DNA from 3 places in the Nocardioides sp. NPDC006303 genome. Region 3 is predicted to be linked to each of the others. Evidence: predicted binding sites of a transcription regulator. Region 3 holds the regulator's gene; each other region holds the start of a gene.
What was found. The regulator LexA, encoded in region 3, represses DNA repair genes until DNA is damaged. The targets are predictions, from matches to a motif close to TCGAACANNTGTTCGA.
Positions count from the first base shown of each region.

Region 1: the regulator LexA is predicted to act here: its motif matches at 4,753-4,768, upstream of recA (recombinase RecA).
Region 2: the regulator LexA is predicted to act here: its motif matches at 3,318-3,333, upstream of ABZY89_RS16405 (DUF222 domain-containing protein).

Region 1 is NZ_JBEXRR010000067.1:8,708-15,091, forward strand. It holds gene ABZY89_RS28625 (methyltransferase domain-containing protein) at 38-1,180, shown strand; gene ABZY89_RS28630 (DUF3046 domain-containing protein) at 1,196-1,390, shown strand; gene ABZY89_RS28635 (MFS transporter) at 1,387-2,637, shown strand; gene ABZY89_RS28640 (DUF305 domain-containing protein) at 2,678-3,322, opposite strand; gene ABZY89_RS28645 (DUF6153 family protein) at 3,417-3,860, opposite strand; gene ABZY89_RS28650 (DUF4396 domain-containing protein) at 3,994-4,713, shown strand; gene recA (recombinase RecA) at 4,962-6,020, shown strand; gene ABZY89_RS28660 (regulatory protein RecX) at 6,088-6,384, shown strand, end outside.
Region 2 is NZ_JBEXRR010000020.1:11,572-17,955, reverse strand. It holds gene ABZY89_RS16425 (acyl-CoA thioesterase) at 1-32, opposite strand, end outside; gene fahA (fumarylacetoacetase) at 29-1,231, opposite strand; gene ABZY89_RS16415 (cupin domain-containing protein) at 1,228-2,442, opposite strand; gene ABZY89_RS16410 (hypothetical protein) at 2,549-2,944, shown strand; gene ABZY89_RS16405 (DUF222 domain-containing protein) at 3,346-4,620, shown strand; gene ABZY89_RS16400 (Uma2 family endonuclease) at 5,185-5,754, shown strand; gene betT (choline BCCT transporter BetT) at 5,735-6,384, opposite strand, start outside.
Region 3 is NZ_JBEXRR010000010.1:53,967-60,350, reverse strand. It holds gene nrdR (transcriptional regulator NrdR) at 1-309, opposite strand, end outside; gene ABZY89_RS10515 (hypothetical protein) at 707-1,603, shown strand; gene ABZY89_RS10510 (LysM peptidoglycan-binding domain-containing protein) at 1,716-2,093, opposite strand; gene lexA (transcriptional repressor LexA) at 2,276-3,043, shown strand; gene ABZY89_RS10500 (alkaline phosphatase D family protein) at 3,141-4,811, shown strand; gene ABZY89_RS10495 (MXAN_6640 family putative metalloprotease) at 4,934-6,384, shown strand, end outside.

The DNA.
Region 1 (6,384 bases), on a different contig from region 3:
CTCGTGACGGCTGTGGTGGGCCGTCAAGATGGATCCCATGACCTATGACGCGATCCAGCCGGACACCAAGGACTGGACGTGGGTGCTCGACCGGCCCTGCCCGGAGTGTGGCTTCATCGCCGGTGCCGTGACCGCGGACCAGCTTCCGGAGATCGTGCGCGACAACGCGACCTACTGGGAGATCTACCTCGCCGCCGACAACGCCCGCGACCGGCCCCAGCCCGGGGTGTGGTCGGCGCTGGAGTACGGAGCACACGTACGCGACGTCCACCGCATCTTCGGCGAGCGTCTGCAGCAGATGCTGACCGAAGACGAGCCGCGCTTCGCCAACTGGGACCAGGACGTGGCCGCCCGCGAAGGCGACTACGCGGCCCAGGACCCGGCTGTCGTCGCCGAGCAGCTGATGGACGCCGCCGACGAGATCGCCACGATCTACGAGAAGGTCCCGCCGGACGCGTGGGGCCGTCGTGGGACCCGGTCCAACGGCGACGTGTTCAGCGTCGAGTCGCTGGGCCGCTACCACCTCCACGATGTCGTCCACCACCTGTGGGACGTACGCGCGGCCGCCAAGCAGGCGACCGTCGCCGCCTACGACGCCAGCGTCGCGACGTACGTCCAGGGCAGCTCGTTCTCCGAGGAGAACCGTTCGGTCCTGGACAGGTTCCTGGCCGTGCTCGAGCCCGGCGACCACGTCCTCGAGATCGGCACCGGACCCGGCCACGACGCGAAGGCGCTCGAGGCCGGGGGAGTGCGGGTTCGGCGCACCGACATCAGCGAGGGGTTCGTGGCGCACCTGCGCAAGCAGGGGTACGCCGCTGCCTGCCTGGACCCGCTGACCGACGACCTGCGCGACCCGGTCCACCCCGACGTCCCCTACGCCGCGGTCTGGGCCTCGGCGACGCTGCTGCACGTGGCCCGCGACGACTTCGGGACGGTGCTCGCCCGGCTCGCCGAGGTGACCCGCCCCGGCGGTGCGCTGCACGTGTCGATGAAGGAGGGCGACGACGAGGACTGGACCAACCGCGGTCGCGTCGAGTCTCCCCGCCTCTTCGTCTACTGGCGCGAGCCCGCACTCCGGGCGGCGCTGGACGAGGCCGGCTGGGAGGTGCTCGAGGTCGGGCACGCCGACGGACGCCTCGGCGAGGTCTGGCTCGACGTCCTCGCGCGTCGGCGCGCCTGAGTAGCATTCGAGGCGATGAGACACACGGAGTTCTGGTCCCGGATGGACGAGGCGCTCGGCGCGGGCTACGCGCGAGCGTGGGCACGCCAGTTCGTCATGGGTGACCTGGGCGGGCGCACCGCCCAGGAGGCCCTCGACGACGGCGTCCCGCCCAAGGAGGTCTGGGCCGCGGTCTGGACGGCCCTGGAGCTGCCGGCGCGTGAGCGGTGACGCTGGTCGCACCGGCCTCGGTGGCCGCGGTCCAGAAACGCACCATCCTCACCCTGGTCGCCACCCAGGCGGTCGGGGCGATGGGCATCACGATCGGCATCGCGACTGCCTCCCTGCTGGCGCGCGACCTGTCCGGCTCGGAGTCGATGGCAGGTCTCTCGCAGACGACCCAGGTGCTCGGCGCGGCCGTCGCTGCGTACGTCCTGGGGCGGGTGATGGACGCGCGCGGGCGCCGGTTCGGGCTGGTGGCGGGTTACGTGCTCGGGGCGGCCGGTGGGCTGTTGGCGGTGCTGGCCGGCGTGGTCGGCTCGATGACGCTGCTGCTGGTCGGTGCGGTGCTGCTGGGCGCGACCACGGCGGCCAACAACGGAGCGCGCTACGCGGCCACCGACCTGGCACCTGCCAGGAGCCGCGCGCGGGCGCTGTCGGTCGTGGTCTGGGCCACGACGTTCGGTGCGGTGATCGGCCCCAACCTGACCGGCGTCGCCGAGATCTTCTCCGACTCCGTCGGGATCCCGGTGCTCACCGGGCCGTTCGCGATCGGATCGATGGGGATGCTGGCCGCCGCGCTGGTGGTCGGGGTCTTCCTGCGACCTGACCCGCTGCTGGTCGCCCGAGAGGGCGCTCCGCCGGCGGAGAAGGCGAAGGGCACGAGCTGGCGCCGGGCGATCGCCGTCATCCGGGAGCGGCCCGCGCTGGCGGCGGCGGTCGTCGGGCAGGCCGCGGCCCACGCCACGATGGTGGCGGTGATGGTGATGACCCCCCTCCACATGGAGCACGGCGGCGCCGGCCTCGAGATCATCGGACTGGTGATCAGCGGGCACGTCCTGGGCATGTTCGCCTTCGCGCCGATCGCAGGCTGGCTCGCCGACCGCGTCGGCCGGGCCGATGTGATGGCGCTCGGCGGCGGAGTGCTCCTGGTGTCCCTGGTCCTGTGCGCCGCGGCGCCGGAGGGCAGCTCGGGACGGATCTTCGTCGGCCTCTTCCTGCTCGGCCTCGGCTGGTCGCTGGCTACGATCGCGGCGGCCACCTCGGTCGCGGACCACACTCCGATCGAGGTGCGTGCCGACGTCCAGGGCACCGCCGACCTGATCATGGGTGTCGCCGCTGCCGCCGCCGGGGCGGTGTCCGGCGTCGTCGTCGACCTGGCTGGATATCCGGCGCTCGCGCTCGGCACGATCCTGCTGGTCATGGTGCTGTTCGGGGCTGCGTACGTGGCCCGTAAGTCGGCCGACGCGCCCGCCTGACGGGCAGGGCCGCTCGGCGGCCCTGCCCGTGAGAGCGTCCTCAGCCGAGGAGCTTCTCCATGGTGTCGATCTCGGTCGTCTGGGACTCGATGATCGTCCCGGCCAGGTCGACGGCCGGCTTGAACCGGCCCTCGTCCTGCTCGGTCTCGGCCATCTCGATCGCGCCTTCGTGGTGCTCGACCATCATCTTCAGCCACATGTCGCTGAACTCGGCGTCGGAGGCGTTCTCGAGGGCGTCCATGTCCTCGGCCGACATCATCCCGGGCATGTCGTCGTCCATGCCCTCCATCGAGTCGGACATGCTGCTGTCCTCGTCGTCGCCGTGGCCCTCGTGGCCGCCGTTGACGTGATCACGCATCGTCGACGGCACCTCCTCGCCCCACTCCTGGAGCCAGCCGGACATGGTCTCGATCTCGGGGCTCTGGGCCGCCCGGATCGAGTCCGCCAGCTCCTGCACCTCGGGCTCGAGGTCGCGGTCCATGGTCAGGTCGACCATCGACAGGGCCTGGGCGTGGTGCTGGATCATGTCGGTCGCGAAGGTGACATCGGCCTTGTTGTGCTCGGTCTCCGAGAGCTCCTGAGGCGCCTCGGCCTCGTCGCTGCCGCCACAGGCGGACAGGGTGAGCAGCACGGCCAGGCCGGCCGCCGCCCAGGTCGCGCGGAAGAGGGGACGTTGCGTACGCATCTGTTGTTTCTCCTTGTCAAGTGCTGATTACGGGCATCGCTGACCCACCTGCGGACCTCGGGCGTGGCCCGGGTCGCGGGTGGGGTCAGACCGCTCAGCACCTGATGACGGAGTAGGCCCATACGGAGGGCGGGCCGGTCGCGGGACAGGTGAGCAAGGGCGCGAATCCGCTGGTCCGGGACCAGCCGCGGGCCCGCGAGAACCACCAGGCAGGAGTACGCCGCCACAGCCCGCTCAGCAGCAGCGCGCCGGCGGCGAGCAGGAACGCCGCGCACAGCATCATCGCCGTGTGCCCGTCGTCGCCCGTGTGCCCGGCGTCGTCGACCGCTCCGTGGCCGGTGTGCTCGAGAGCGTGCGTGTGCTCGACATGGGCGGCCGGCAGGCTCAGCGCGCCGTGCTCACCGTCGGTGTCGGTGCCGTGGAGGCTCAGCGCATGCATGGCCAGCAGACCGGCGACCGTGACCACGACCGCTGCCAGCAGGCCGGCGCGCGCGACCGCACGGGTCGTCCGCTGTCGTCGTCGCGCTGCCGTCCACACACCGCACACCCTAAGGAGTCCTTCGCGGTTGGACAAAGTGGGCTTCTTCGGCCGGGTGCCCCTTGCGAGGGCATACCCCCATGGGGTATGAATGGCGGGTAGGTACAACGAACGATCGAGCAAGGGGAGCGACATGACGTCGCATGACGAGCACGTGCATGCCGGACACGACCACTCCGGACATCAGCACTCGATGCACGAGGGTCATGAGGATCACTCGGCGCACGGTGCACACGGTGCACACGGGGGCGGCGGGGTGAACGCGATGGCGGCCAGCGCCACGCTGCATTGCCTCACCGGCTGTGCGATCGGTGAGATCGCCGGACTGATGATCGGCACCGCGATCGGGCTCAGCACCGGATGGACGATCGCCCTGGCGGTCACGCTCGCGTTCGCCTTCGGCTACGCCCTCTCGACCCTGCCCCTGCTCAAGTCGGGCCTGGCTGTCGGTGCGGCGCTCAGCGTCGTGCTGGCCGCCGACACCCTCTCGATCGCCACGATGGAGCTGGTCGACAACCTGGTCATGGCGCTCATCCCCGGGGCCATGGAGGCCGGCCTGGTCAACGTCGTGTTCTGGATCGGGATGATGATCGCCCTCTCGGTGGCCTTCGTGGCGGCCTTCCCCGTCAACCGATACCTGCTCCAGCGGGGCAAGGGGCATGCGCTCACCCACCAGTACCACGGCGCGGAGCCGGTCCAGGAAGGCGTACGCCGCTTCATCCCGTCGTTCTCGAGCGGCGCCCTGGCTGCGGTGATCATCGCTTTCATGCTCGGTGGCCTGTCGGTCGCCGTCGCCGACGAGATGGGTGGCGGCTCGGTCCCCGCCGAGCAGGTCGAGATGCAGGGCCACTGAGAATCCGACCACCTCGACACGCCCGAACAGGTGTTCACATCGAACGCTTGTTCGGGCTAGTGTGTGGTAGTAGGTGGAGCGTGGTTCGTGCTAGCGGCCAGGCAAAAACAGGGTCGTGAAACACCGTGCCAGAGGGTCCCGTTCAAAACTGTCGGTGGTCCCGTCTAGCGTCTGCCTTGATGACGACGAAGACACGTGGACAAGCGGCAGGCAAGGGGAAGAAGTCTGCCCCTCAGGAAGGAAAGAACATGGCGGCAGGTGATCGCGAGAAGGCATTGGACGCCGCTCTCGCCAACATCGAGAGGCAGTTCGGCAAGGGCTCGGTCATGCGGCTGGGCGATGAGACCCGGGCTCCGCTGGAAGTGATCCCGACCGGCTCGATCGCGCTCGACGTGGCGCTGGGTCTGGGCGGTCTGCCCCGCGGGCGGGTCGTGGAGATCTACGGTCCGGAGTCCTCGGGTAAGACGACGGTGGCCCTCCACTCGGTCGCCAGCGCGCAGCGCGCCGGCGGCATCGTGGCCTTCATCGACGCCGAGCACGCGCTCGACCCGGAGTACGCGAAGAACCTCGGCGTCGACACCGACGCCCTGCTGGTCTCCCAGCCCGACTCGGGTGAGCAGGCCCTGGAGATCGCCGACATGCTGATCCGCTCGGGCGCGCTCGACCTGATCGTCATCGACTCCGTCGCGGCGCTGGTGCCGCGGGCCGAGATCGAGGGCGAGATGGGCGACAGCCACGTCGGTCTGCAGGCTCGACTGATGAGCCAGGCGCTGCGAAAGATGACCGGTGCGCTCAACAACTCCGGCACGACCGCGATCTTCATCAACCAGCTGCGCGAGAAGATCGGCGTGATGTTCGGCTCGCCCGAGACCACGACCGGTGGTCGCGCGCTGAAGTTCTACTCCTCGGTGCGACTCGACGTGCGCCGGATCGAGACGCTCAAGGACGGCACCGACATGGTCGGCAACCGCACCCGCGTCAAGGTCGTGAAGAACAAGGTCGCCCCGCCGTTCAAGCAGGCGGAGTTCGACATCATGTACGGGAAGGGCATCTCCCGCGAGGGTGGCCTGATCGACGTCGGTGTCGAGGCGGGCCTGGTCCGCAAGGCCGGTGCTTGGTACACCTACGAGGGCGACCAGCTCGGTCAGGGCAAGGAGAACTCCCGCAACTTCCTCAAGGACAACCCCGACCTGGCCAACGAGCTGGAGAAGCGGATCCTGGAGAAGCTCGGCGTCGTGCCGACGGTCGACGCCCCTGCCGACGGCGAGGCGCCCGCGGCCGAGCCCGCCGGCGTCGAGGACTTCTAGGTCCACAGGCACCGGCTGACCCGTGGCTTCGTCAAGGCCTGACCGTTCGTCCACCCAGGATCCCTGGGTGGACGAACGGCCCGCGCCCGACTGGCTGGGCGACGTGACCCTCGGCGTCGAGGCCTGGGCGGGCAAGACCCCGTCGTTGGTTGAGCCGGATTCGCGAGGTACGAGCGAATCCGTGTCGAAACCAACACAGTCTCGTCGACGCAAACCTCGCCCCGCGGATCCCGCCGACCCGAAGAACGACCCCGAGCCCGACCACGAGGCGATCGCCCGCAAGATCCTCCTCGACGCCCTGACGGGCCAGGCGCGCAGCCGCAAGGAGCTCGCCGACAAGCTGGAGAAGAAGGAGGTCCCCGCA
Region 2 (6,384 bases), on a different contig from region 3:
TAGCGGGGCGTGAACTCGTAGACCGTCGTCACGGCCGCTCCTTCGCGGGCAGGATCCGCCCGCTGACCTCGCCGAGAGCGATCCGGCCGCCGCCCGGCGCCGGTGCAGTGGCGGTGATGGTCACCTCGTCGCCGTCCTCCAGGAACGTACGCACCGACCCGTCGTCCAGCTTGAAGGGCTCGGCCCCCGACCAGCTGAGCTCGAGCAGCGAGCCGCGCTGGCCCGGCTCGGGGCCACTGATCGTGCCGCTGGCGAACAGGTCGCCGACGCGCAGCGAGGCGCCGTTGGCGGTCATGTGCGCGAGCATCTGCGGCGCGGTCCAGTACATGGTGGCGAACGGAGGCTCGGAGACCAGTGAACCGTTGAGCCGGACCTCGAGGGCGAGGTCGAGGGCCCAGGGCTCGAGCGCCGAGTCGTCCAGGTAGCCGGCCAGCGGAACGTCTCGTTCCGGAGGCCGAACCCGTGCTGCCTCGAGTGCGGCGAGCGGGAGGACCCACGGCGAGATCGAGGTGGCGAAGGACTTGCCGAGGAACGGGCCCAGCGGGACGTACTCCCAGGCCTGGATGTCGCGCGCCGACCAGTCGTTGAGGAGCGTGATCCCGAAGATGTGGTCGGCGGCCCCGGCGAGCGGGACCGGGTGGGCCATCTCGGAGCCGACGCCGACCACGAACCCGAGCTCGGCCTCGATGTCGAGGCGGATCGAGGGGCCGTCGACGATCCCGTCGGGCGTCTTCCGCAGCCCGGTCGGCCGGACGACGTCGGTGCCGGAGACGACCACCGTGCCGGAGCGGCCGTGGTAGCCGATCGGCAGGTGCTTCCAGTTGGGCGTCAACGGGTCGGAGTCGGGGCGGAACATCTTCCCGACGTTGGACGCGTGGTGCTCGGAGGCGTAGAAGTCGACGTAGTCGGCCACCGTGAACGGCAGCAGCAGGTCGGCGTCCTCGATCGGCACCAGGTGCGGCCTGGTCTCGGCCTCGCAGGCGGGGTCGCTGAGCAGCCTTGTCACCTCCGCGCGCACCTGCGCCCACACCTCCGGACCCGCGGTGAGCAGACCGTCGAGGCCGCCCTCGCAGTGCCCGGCCAGGTCCTCGGCCGCCGCGGCGACGTCGAGCACCAGGTCACCGATCCGCACCCCGAGTCGCGGGGTGGGATCCGTGGAGGTGCGGAAGGTGGCGTACGGAAGCGCCTCGAGGCCGAACTGACTGTTGTTGATGTCCAACCACGAGGTCACTGGCGGCCTCCCGCCCAGGTCCAGGCGTACTTGCCGTCGTCGACCGTGGCACCGGCCTCACCGACCTCCAGGGGCCGGAAGGTGTCGACCATGACCGCGAGCTCGTCGAAGAACTCCGCGCCGAGGCTGCGCTCCATCGCGCCGGGCTGCGGCCCGTGGGCGTGGCCGCCGGGGTGGAGCGTGATCGAGCCGATGCCGATCCCGGAGCCCTTGCGGGCCTCGTAGTCGCCACCGACGTAGAACATGACCTCGTCGGAGTCGACGTTGGAGTGGTAGTAGGGCACCGGCACCGCGAGCTCGTGGTAGTCGACCTTGCGGGGCACGAAGTTGCAGATCACGAAGTTGTTGCCCTCGAAGACCTGGTGGGCGGGCGGCGGCTGGTGGACCTTGCCGGTGATCGGCATGTAGTCGGCGATGTTGAAGACGTACGGGTAGAGGCAGCCGTCCCAGCCGACGACGTCGAACGGGTGGTGCGGGAGGACGTGGACCGAGCCGGCGATGCCGCCGGCGCCGGGGCCGCGGTGCTTGATGTAGACCTCAATTCCTTGGGCCTCCGCCTCGGGCGCGTCCACGGTCTGCGGGTCGGTCGGGAGCCGGAGGTCCCGCTCGCAGTACGGGGCGTGCTCGAGGAACTGGCCGAACCGGGAGAGGTAGCGCTTCGGCGGGGCGATGTGGGAGTTCGCCTCGATCGCGTAGACCCGCAGCGGAGCGTCGCCGACCGGCACCCAGCGGTGGGTGGTGGCACGCGGGATCACCACGTAGTCGCCCTCCCCCACCATCAGGTCGCCGAAGACCGTCTCGACGACGCCGGTCCCGGACTCGACGTAGACACACTCGTCACCGATCGCGTTGCGGTAGAGCGGCGAGGCCTCCCCCGCCACCGCATAGTGAAGACGTACGTCGCCGTTGCCGAGCACCAGCCGACGCCCGGTCACCGCGTCGTGACGCTTCCATTCCTCACCAGGGAAGAGGTCGTGAAGCCCGAGGTGCATCGGGCGCAGGGGGTGGTTGGGGGTGGTGCCATGGTCGGGCAGCTCCCAGATGCGTACGTCCTTCACCGCCGAGGGGATGTGGCGGTGGTAGAGCAGGGAGGAGTCCGAGGAGAACCCCTCCTCGCCCATGAGCTCTTCGTAGTAGAGATTCCCTTCTCCGTCGCGGTGTTGGGTGTGCCGCTTGGGCGGGATGTGCCCGCGCTGTTGGTAATGCGCCATACCCCGGATCGTACGTGACCTGGACCACAGCGATCACGGGGGTCGAACGTCCTGAATTCGCCCCAGGTACCTCCCGGGGCATGCCTCCCTCCCCTAGGCTCCGGAGATGCCCTCCGACACCCCCGAGACCCTCTTCGTCGCACACGCGACGGGTCGTCTCCTGCATGTCCGGGCCTGCCCCCAGCTCCTCGGCCTCGACGCCCCGATCAGGGCCACCGCCGCGCAGATCGAGACGCTGGGCACGTGCGCTTGGTGCGCCAAGGAGCTCTCCGAGGCCGGCCGGAAATACTTCGACTCCGTCGAACAGGCCGTACGCACCCTCGACCCCTCCGACGATGCTGTCCGGGCTACCGAGGCGGCGCTCGGTGACGTCGACTACGAGCTCGTCTGGGTTCCGCCTAGCTATTCGCATATCGCTGTCGGGGACAAGGAACATGCGGTTGCTTGGATCGGGCGGGGTTGTGTGATGCATGAGGATGGGCGGCTCATCGACTTCGGGTGAGTCTGGGTCGGTCTTCACCCCTTCTTGAGTGGCTGTTCTTCGGGGTTGGCCTGGGCCGCCGACCCGTTTTTGGAGGGTCTTCTCGATCTGCTCCGGCGTCAAGGACGCCCTTCGGGCGCCGGCTTCGCCGGCCGCTTCGCGGTCCTGGACTCCGGACCAGATCGAGAAAAGATTTGGCTGGCTATCGGGGCGGCGGCCGGGGTGTGGCGCAGCGGATTCTTGTTTGGGACAGGTGAGGTTGGCGGGGTGGAAGGGTGGCCCTTCGGGCCACTTACCATCCACAGATGCTAGGTCGTTCGCTCATCGCGAAACGGCCTCTGACCTGCATAAATAGATAGCCAGGTAGGTGCGAGAAGCGTAGAATCAGATCCATCACAACACCCGTTCGAAGGGAGGAAACGATGAGTCTCGAACGCGACATCAACCCGTGGGGAACCAACCCCGATGATGCGATCGACGCCGAGCTGAGCGCCATCGAATCCTCCCTCGACAAGCTCGTGACCAGAGACCCCGCCTACTGGCGCACCAGCCAGAAGAAGGACCGGCTGACACGACTCGAGAAGGTCCAGGCCAAGGTGGCCGCGTTGAAACTCCGGATCCTCGCCTCTGCCGGCGACATCGCCGAAGAGACCGGCGCCAAAGACCCCTCCGCCTGGATGCGCGCCGAACTGCTCGTCGACAAAGGCATCGCCCGGTCCCAGATCAAGCTCGCGACCAGTGTCGCGAAGTACGACCTCGTCGCCGCCCGTCTCGCTGAAGGTGTCCTCTCCCAAGACAAAGCCCGGGTGATCACCAACGCACTCGACAAGATCGAGGCAGATCCGGTCGCCAGTACCGAGGACCTGGTGTTGGCCGAAAAGCTCTTGGTCGACTACGCCACCCATTTGACCGCGAACGAGCTCCACATCGTCGGCAAGCGAATCCTGGCCGAGGTCGATCCGGCCCGGTTCGAGGACGCCGAGGCCAAGGCGTTGCTGGCTGAGGAAGAACGCGCCAACCAGAAGACTGCACTGCGGGTCTGGGACAACCACGACGGCACCATCGGGTTCGACGGCGTCCTCCCCACCTCGATCGGGATGAGATTCAAGCGACTGGTCGAGGCCTACGCCCAACCCCGCAAGCAGCAACTCGTCGCCAAGGGCGCGCCCCTGCCGCCGTGGGAACGACTGATGGGCCAAGGCTTCGCCCGGCTCCTGGAGACCATCGACCCCGCAGCGTTGCCCCGGCACGGTGGCGACGCCACCGCCATCAACGTGGTCATCAGCCTCGAGGAGCTCCGCAAGGACCTCGGCACCGCGACCCTGGGCTACGACGAAACCAACGGCACCACCATCACCGCGGCCGAAGCCCGGAGGATGGCCTGCAACGCGACCATCATCCCCTGGGTCCTCGGCGGCGACAGCGAGGTCCTCGACGCCGGTCGAGGCAGCAGGTTCTTCCAGCCCATCCAACGCAAGGCCATGCGACTCCAGCAGAAATGCTGCCAGGCCGAAGGCTGCGACATGCCACCCGAATGGTGCGACGCCCACCACCTCGAACCCTGGGCCGCCGGCGGAAAGACCAACCTGAAAGACAGCGCCCTGCTCTGCCCTCACCATCACCGTCTCGCGCACAACCCTGCCTACACCCATGAGCGACTACCCGATGGCACCATCCGGTTCACCCGCCGCCCCTAACCGGCTGCGCTGGGAGCCTCTCGACTCCACACTCGCCGTTTCCCTGCTGGCGGGGACATCTCCCCACTGTGGTGAAGGTTCCCCACGCTCCGGAGGGTGGGGAAGCTCCGCATACGTGGGGAACTCTCCGGATCAGTGGGGAACTCGTGGCCCGGCCGCACCGAACCCGACCCGGTCGAAGCCACGGCTCACTTGTGAACGGTTCACAAGGTCTCGCCCACTGCCGTAGGCGCCGACCAGGCACTGAGCCGCTCGGCGAACGACCAGCCACGGCCCCCAAGCCCGCACCCAACCGAATCCGCTGCGCCACACCCTCGCCGCCGAACCGATACAGGCCAAATCTTTCTCGATCGCGCGCCGGGTCAGGGATCGCCGGAGGCGACCGGCGAAGCCGGCGGCCGAAGGCCGTCCTTGACGCGGTGCGCGATCGAGAAACAATCGAACCAAGGGTCGGCGGCGAAACACTGAAACGAAGCCACGGCCACTTACCCGCGGCCTCTCGAGACCAAACCAGGACGACAAAGCCCGCCCACCGACCCCAACAACAGGCGGTATCCTCGAAACATGACCGCGTTGCCCGACTGGATGCACCCTCCCCGTGAGGAGGGTTGGTACTCCGAAGACCTCGACATGCTCGTCGAGGCACCGCGTCATACCGAACTCATCGACGGAGCCCTGGTCTTCAATATGTCACCGCAGCGCCGCTGGCACAGTCGGCTCGTCACGGCCCTGACCAACTCGCTGACGGCGCAGGCCCCGGACGGGTTCGAGGTGGATCGGGAGCTGACGGTGGTGCTCGACAGGCGCAATCGGCCGGAGCCGGACGTGCTGGTGAGCACGGCGCGGATCTCCGACCAGGCGTCGTTCTACGATGCCGATTCTGTGGTCCTGGTGGTCGAGGTGGTCTCGCCGGAGTCCGAGCACCGCGACCGGGCGGTGAAGCCGCAGAAGTACGCCGAGGCGGGGATCTCCCACTACTGGCGCATCGAGAACGAGGACGGCGCGCCCGCGATCCATGTCTACGAGCGCGACGACCTCACCAAGGCCTACGTCCCGATCGGGATCTTCCGCGACCGGCTCGACGTCCCGGTGCCGTTCCCGGTCAAGATCGACCTCACCGATCTGCTCCGCTGACGTCCGCCGCCGGAACCTCGGGCACCTCGCCGGGCAGCTGCTCCTGCTGGACGAGGTGGAGGTAGGAGAGGTGGCGCTCGTACTGGTCGAGGACGTCACCCATCAGCTGCTCGCGTGAGTAGCCGTTGACGTCGTAGCCCTGGGTGCCCTCGGCGAGGTGGACTTCGGCGCGGAAGTAGACGTCGCCGGTGACCCGGCCGACGGCGAAGGTCGGAGCGGGGCACGGCAGCGGGGTGACCTTGTAGACGAACGCGGGCGCGTCCTCCAGGTCGGTGTGGATCTGGACGCCGGCGACGCCGCGTACGGCCTTGGTCTCGGTCACCACCGACGTCAGCCCGTGTGAGGACAGCTCGGCGGCGACCTCGTCGAGGACCGGCTTCGCGACCGTGCCGATGAATCGCTCGGTGTCCCTGGCGGTGGGATAGGTGACCGAGCGGCGCAACCGCTGCGCGAGCGAAGGACGTACGCCGCCCTCGCCCGCGCCGGCGAGGCGGGCCGAGGAGATCGCGCCCGGGAACGAGTAGCGTGCGCTCGCGGTCTTGAACGACTCCAGCCGTAGCGAGCGGTGGAGTCCCACGGCGACCAGGGCTAGCACGATCGAGAAGGGCAGCCCCATGATGATCGTCGCGT
Region 3 (6,384 bases):
GTTGCTGGGAACCTCGGCCAGCCCCTGGCTGCGCAGCGCCTGCTCGACCTCCTGGCCGAGGCAGGCGAGCTGGTCCTCGGTGACCGGCCGGCCCTTGCATGCCTTGCGTACGCCGTGCACCGCCTTGTCGCGGCTGAACGGCTCCGCTGCGCCGGAGCGCTTGGCCACCATCAGCTGCATCTGCTCGACGGTCGTGAACCGCTTCCCACATTCCTGGCAGACCCGGCGGCGCCGGATCTGGCCACCGTCCTCAGCCACGCGGGAGTCGAGCACCTTGGTGTCGCTGTGTCGGCAGAACGGACAGTGCACGGTAGAGCCCCTCTCGTGAGACCTGTGGATCCGGCCGTCTCATTGGCGGCCCGAGCCTGTGGAACCTGTGGATATGAGCGTGAGTCCCTGTGGAACAACACCCCCATCGCTGTGGGCCATCCGCCTGTTCATGTGAACTAGATGTGGATAACTACAGCCGTGTAACTACTAGATGTAGTGGTAACCGTACGCCCGCCCCCACGACGATGCAAGCGAGGGTCGGGTTTACCCGCGTGTCCGGCGTGTCGCCGGTCAAACACCGAAAGATTCCGGTTCAGCGGCGACGGACTGGCCTGGATGAGTAAGAATGACCCCCGTGACAAACATCTCCGGAGGAAATCGCGTCGGGTCGCGGAGAGGCACGCGCCCCAGAAGCGGTCCCCGGCCACCTTTCATCTTGCCTGCGATCGCGACACTGGCCTTCCTCGTCATCTGGGGAGTGCTCGTGTGGGTCGCCGTCGGTTTCGGGGCCGACGCACGGGGAGGCGATTCCGGCGCCTGGGCGAAGCTCGCCATCGCGGCGGTCGTTGCAGTCGCCTGCCTCTTCCTGACCTTCACCTTCGCCGGGAAGGCCTGGCGGGCCTTCTCCGGCTCCCCCACCACGCCACCCGCCGACGACTACGCCGGAAGCCACTCCAACGCCTACGTCGAGGAGCAGGACTACTCGGCCCCGGCCTACTCCGACCAGGCCTACCCTGAGCAGGCCTACCCGGAGCAGGACTACTACGGCACCGGCTCCTACGGCTACGACGACACCGGTTCGTACGGCCGGCACAGCTCCGACACCGGGAGCCAGCCGCCCTACGGCGACACCTCGAACCGCTCGGCCTACACCGACACCGGCTCCCAGTCGCCCTACGGCTACCCCAGCAGCGATCAGGGCTACGGCAACACCGGTAGCCGGGCCGCCTACGGCGCACCGTCCTACCAGCCGCCGACCAGCCCGCCACCCACCCCGCAGCCCTACTACTCGAGCCCGCCGACACCGACGTCGACGCCGCAGAGCACTCCGGGGTACGGCTCGCAGGGCTACGGCACGGACAGCTACCCCACCCAGCAGGGCGGCTCCCCGCAGTATCAGTCCGGCGCCTACCAGACCCCGAGCGGCTACGGTCAGACCGGCTCGCGTGCTCGACTGACCCAGGACCCCGCCGCAACCCAGGCGATGCCCACCCAGCGCCAGCCGCAGGACCCGCCGGTCGAACCGGACGACGAGTGGCCGCCGCGGCACGGCACTCGCAACAAGCAGTGGCCGCCGGCCGAGCCGGACAGCCCCTACCGCGGGCGCCACTGACCCGATACAGCGAGAGTGCTGCAGACGCTTCCCATCGTCTGCAGCACTCTCACTCTTTCCCCGGTAGCCGGCTGCCAGGGTCGAAGGAGCAGCCGGACAACTGTGCGGCGCCTCAGGGCGCGGTCGGAACGATCAGCGTCTGTCCGGACACGAGCATCGAGGACTCGAGACTGTTGAGCTCCTTGATCCTCTGCTCCATCTCCCGAATCGAGGAGTCGGTGCCGGCGACGGCCTTCGAGGAGATGTCCCAGAGCGTGTCGCCATCGCCGACGACCATCGTGTGGGCGGTGGAGGAGGGACTTTTGTCGGCACCGTTCTCCACCGCGAACGCCACCTTCGCCCCGATCAGCGCGATCCCGAAGAGCACGACGAGCGCGAATGCGAACACGACGACTCGTCCGCGACGAGTGAGCCGCACGGTCGAGCGACGCACCTCAGGCACCGGACGCGGCGGCTCGGCTACGGGCAGCACATAGACTGTTGCACTCATCTCACGGCCTCCTGATCACAAGTCTCTCGATCACGTGTTCGATCGAGCACATGTTCGAAGGTAGATCACGTGTTCGAACAACGCAAGTAGCGACCCCAAGAATTTTCGAACGCCGACACGCGCCGCCGATGAGGTCGAACAAATGTTTGATGTCGTGGTGCCAGAGGGACTAATGTGGTGACATGACCACGCAGAAGACAGGCACCGGATCAGGCGGTTCGAAGAAGAGCCGCGTCCGCGAGCTGCCCGACGGGCCGCCGGACGCGACCGGGCTCACGCCGCGTCAGCAGCGCATCCTCGCTCACCTGCGCGACAGCATCGAGCAGCGCGGCTACCCGCCCAGCATGCGCGAGATCGGCGCCGCGGTCGGGCTGACCAGCACCAGCAGCGTCGCCCACCAGCTCCGTGCGCTGGAGCAGCGTGGTCTGATCCGCAAGGACCCGAAGCGACCGCGCGCCCTCGAGGTCTTCCTCCCGGAGGTGATGGCCCACCGCAAGGCCATGTCCGGCGAGGAGCCCGAGTCGACGATCACCGCCGAGGCCGACATCAACCCCAACCCCGACGCCGCCATGGTCCCCCTGGTCGGGCGGATCGCGGCCGGTGGCCCGATCCTGGCCGAGGAGACCTCGAGCCAGCAGAGCATCGAGGACGTCTTCCCGCTGCCCAAGCAGCTGGTCGGCAACGGCGACCTCTTCCTGCTCTCGGTCTCCGGTGACTCGATGGTCGACGCGGCGATCTGCGACGGCGACTTCGTGGTCGTGCGCCAGCAGCCGACCGCCGAGAACGGCGAGATCGTGGCCGCGCTGATCGACGGCGAGGCCACCGTCAAGACGCTCTCCCGCAAGGACGGCAAGGTCTGGCTGCTGCCGCACAACGCTGCGTACGAGCCGATCGACGGCACCCACGCGACGATCCTCGGCAAGGTGACGGCGGTCCTGCGCAGCCTCTGAGTCCTGCGCCACACCTCCCGGAACCAGTCCGGGAACACTGCGTGAAATCCAGCCGCCGGCCCATGACAGGGCCGGCGGCTGCGTCGTTCCATGCAGCGTGACCCAGACGCAGATCGACCGCCGCACCCTCATCGCCGCCGGGCTGGCGACCGCCGCAGGAGCCGGAGCCATCGCTCTTCCCGAGCCCGCCGAGGCCGCGAGCGGCGCGCTCAACCACTTCCAGCACGGCGTCGCCTCCGGCGACCCGCTCCCGGACCGCGTGGTCATCTGGACCCGGGTCACGCCGACGGCGGACGCGACGCCGGGGTCCGGGCAGGGCAAGGAGGTCCTGGTCCGCTGGGAGGTCTCGCCCGCCGCCGACTTCGGCCGCGTCACCGCGAGGGGATCCCAGCAGACGGGCCCCGACCGCGACCACACCGTGAAGCTCGACGTCGCCGGACTGGCCCCGGAGAGCTGGTACTTCTACCGCTTCATCTACAACGGCCAGACCAGCCGGGTCGGCCGTACCCGCACCGCTCCGGCCGCGGATGCGGCGCCGGAGAACGTACGTTTCGGGGTGGTCTCCTGCTCCAACCTGCAGGCCGGCTGGTTCGCGTCCTACCGCCACCTGGCCGCCCGCGACGACCTGCACGCGATCCTCCACCTGGGCGACTACCTCTACGAGTACGGCCCCGGCGAGTACGGCTACGGCATGGCCAACGAGGACGTCCGGCCGCACGAGCCGGCCCACGAGATGCACACGCTGGCCGACTACCGGATCCGGCACGCGCAGTACAAGCGCGACGTCGACCTCTCCGCCGCCCACGCCCGGCTGCCCTGGATCGTCACCTGGGACGACCACGAGTCGGCCAACGACGCCTGGATGCTCGGCGCCGAGAACAACGAACCGGGCGAGTACGACTGGATCGACCGCAAGACCAACGCCAACCAGGCCTACGACGAATGGATGCCGCTGCGCGTCGGTGGCACAGCGACGGTGGAATCCGACGGCCATCTCCACGACCGCATCCACCGGCGGCTGCGTTTCGGCAACCTGCTCGAGCTGAGCATGCTCGATCTGCGCTCCTACCGCTCCCAGCAGGTCGCCCGCACCGACCTCGCCGGCGTCGACGACCCCGACCGCACGATCACCGGCGACGAGCAGCTGGCGTGGCTCAAGGACGGCCTGCTCACCGATGCTCAGTGGAAGATCGTCGGCAACCCGGTGATGATCGCGCCGGTCACCTTCGGCGCGCTCCCGAAGAGCCTGATCACCCCGGTCAACGACATCACTGGCCTGCTGCCCGACAACGGCATCGCCTACAACGTCGACCAGTGGGACGGCTACACCGCCGACCGCACCGAGCTCTTCGAGCACATCCGCAACAACGCGATCACCGACACCGTCTTCGTCACCGGCGACATCCACTCGGGCTGGGCGTGCGACCTGCCGTACGACTCCGCCGTCTACCCGCTCGGCAAGACCGCCGGTGTCGAGTTCGTGGCCACCTCGGTGACCTCGAACAACCTCAAGGACATCCTCGGCGCGCCGCGCCGGACTGTCAGCCTGACGGTCGAGAACATCATCAGGACCGCCAACCGCCACGTCCGCTACCTCAACTTCGACGACCACGGCTTCTCCGTCCTCGACGTGACCCGCAATCGCGCCCAGATGGACTGGTACGTCATCGGCGAGCGCAAGGACTCCAACACCGCCGCCACCTGGGCCAGGTCGTACGCCACCGCAACCGGAAGCAACAGGCTCCATCACGTCACACAGCCCGTGTAGGCCGTGTCCCCCGGACACAGCGGCACTCTGCGCTTAGACTGCCCAGGTCTGCCTTCCCGAACGTCTGGTATCTCATGCGAAACATTGCCCGCCGGATCAACCGCAAACAACGATCCCTCGTCTTGATCGCAGGCATGGTCGTCGCGACGTTCGTCGCCACCATGCCCGCAACCGGCTCGACGCCGGCGACCTCGGTGAGGACCGGCGGTGACACCAGCGCCGAGCAGCCGGTGACCGAGAAGGCGGCCCGCGAGGCGCTCGCCGCGGCCAAGAAGGTCAAGCGCAACCAGTCGGTGCGCGGCACCCGGCAGGTCGTGCCCGGGCGGCACGTCGCCGGCCGGCCCGACGCGACCATCGCGCTGACCGACCTGTGGAACGCCAAGGACGCCCTGGACGGCTCCAACAAAGCGGCTGCGCGTGAGCTGCTCGCCCGCCCACGCACCGCGACCCAGACCTGCAGCGACGCGGTCTGCGTCCACTACACGCCGGGCAACGGCGGGGACCGCGCCTCGACGACGTACGCGACCCAGGTCCGTGACGTGGTCACGAAGGTCCACAACCTCTACGTGCAGGCGGGCTACCGCAAGCCCGCGGCCGACAAGGCGGTCACCCCGGGCAAGGTCGACATCTACCTGGAGAACCTCTACGACGAGGGCTACTACGGCTACTGCGCGCCCGAGACGAAGGTCTCCAAGACCGCCGCGACGGCCTACTGCGTCATGGACAACGACTACGCCACCAGCGAGTACGGCACGGTCAACACGCCCACCGAGAACCTCCGGGTGACGGCCGCTCACGAATACTTCCACGCGGTGCAGTTCGCCTACGACGCCGGCGAGGACCGTTGGATGATGGAGTCCACCGCGACCTGGGTCGAGGACGAGGTCTACGACAGCATCAACGACAACCGGCAATACCTGGGCTACGGCCAGCTCGAGGACCAGCGCAAGCCGCTCGACAACTCCTACGCCTCCAACCTCGGCATCTACGGCAACTGGATCTTCTTCCGTTACCTGACCGAGCGTTTCACCAAGGAGCGCGGGACCCTGCCGGAGGTGGTCCTCTCGATCTGGAACCGGGCGCCGTCGACCTACTCCACCACCGCCATCCGGCAGGCGCTTGCCGCTCGTGGCACCACGCTGAAGCAGCAGTACATTCGCTTCGCCGCCGCCAACCTGGCCCCCTCGAAGACGTACAGCGAGGGCCGGGCCTACTACCCGCCGGTCTACGACGGCCGCACCGCGCTGCCCGCCAAGCGACAGACCGTCGACGGCAAGTTCACCCTCAAGCACCTGACGTACGCCTCCCAGCGCCTCGTCCCGAAGAACGTCGGCAAGGGCTGGAAGCTGCGGATCAAGGTCGACGTGGCCCGGCCCAACGCCAACGGCGCCGTGGTCAGCATCTTCCGCACCGACGGCACCCGCGGCGTCTACTACCTCAAGCCCAACAGCAAGGGCATCGCCACCAAGACCATCGAGGGCTTCTCCTCGAAGCGGATCCGCAAGGTCGAGGTCACCTTCGCCAACGCGAGCAGCAACTTCAACTGCGGCCAGGGCACCGCGTTCTCGTGCCA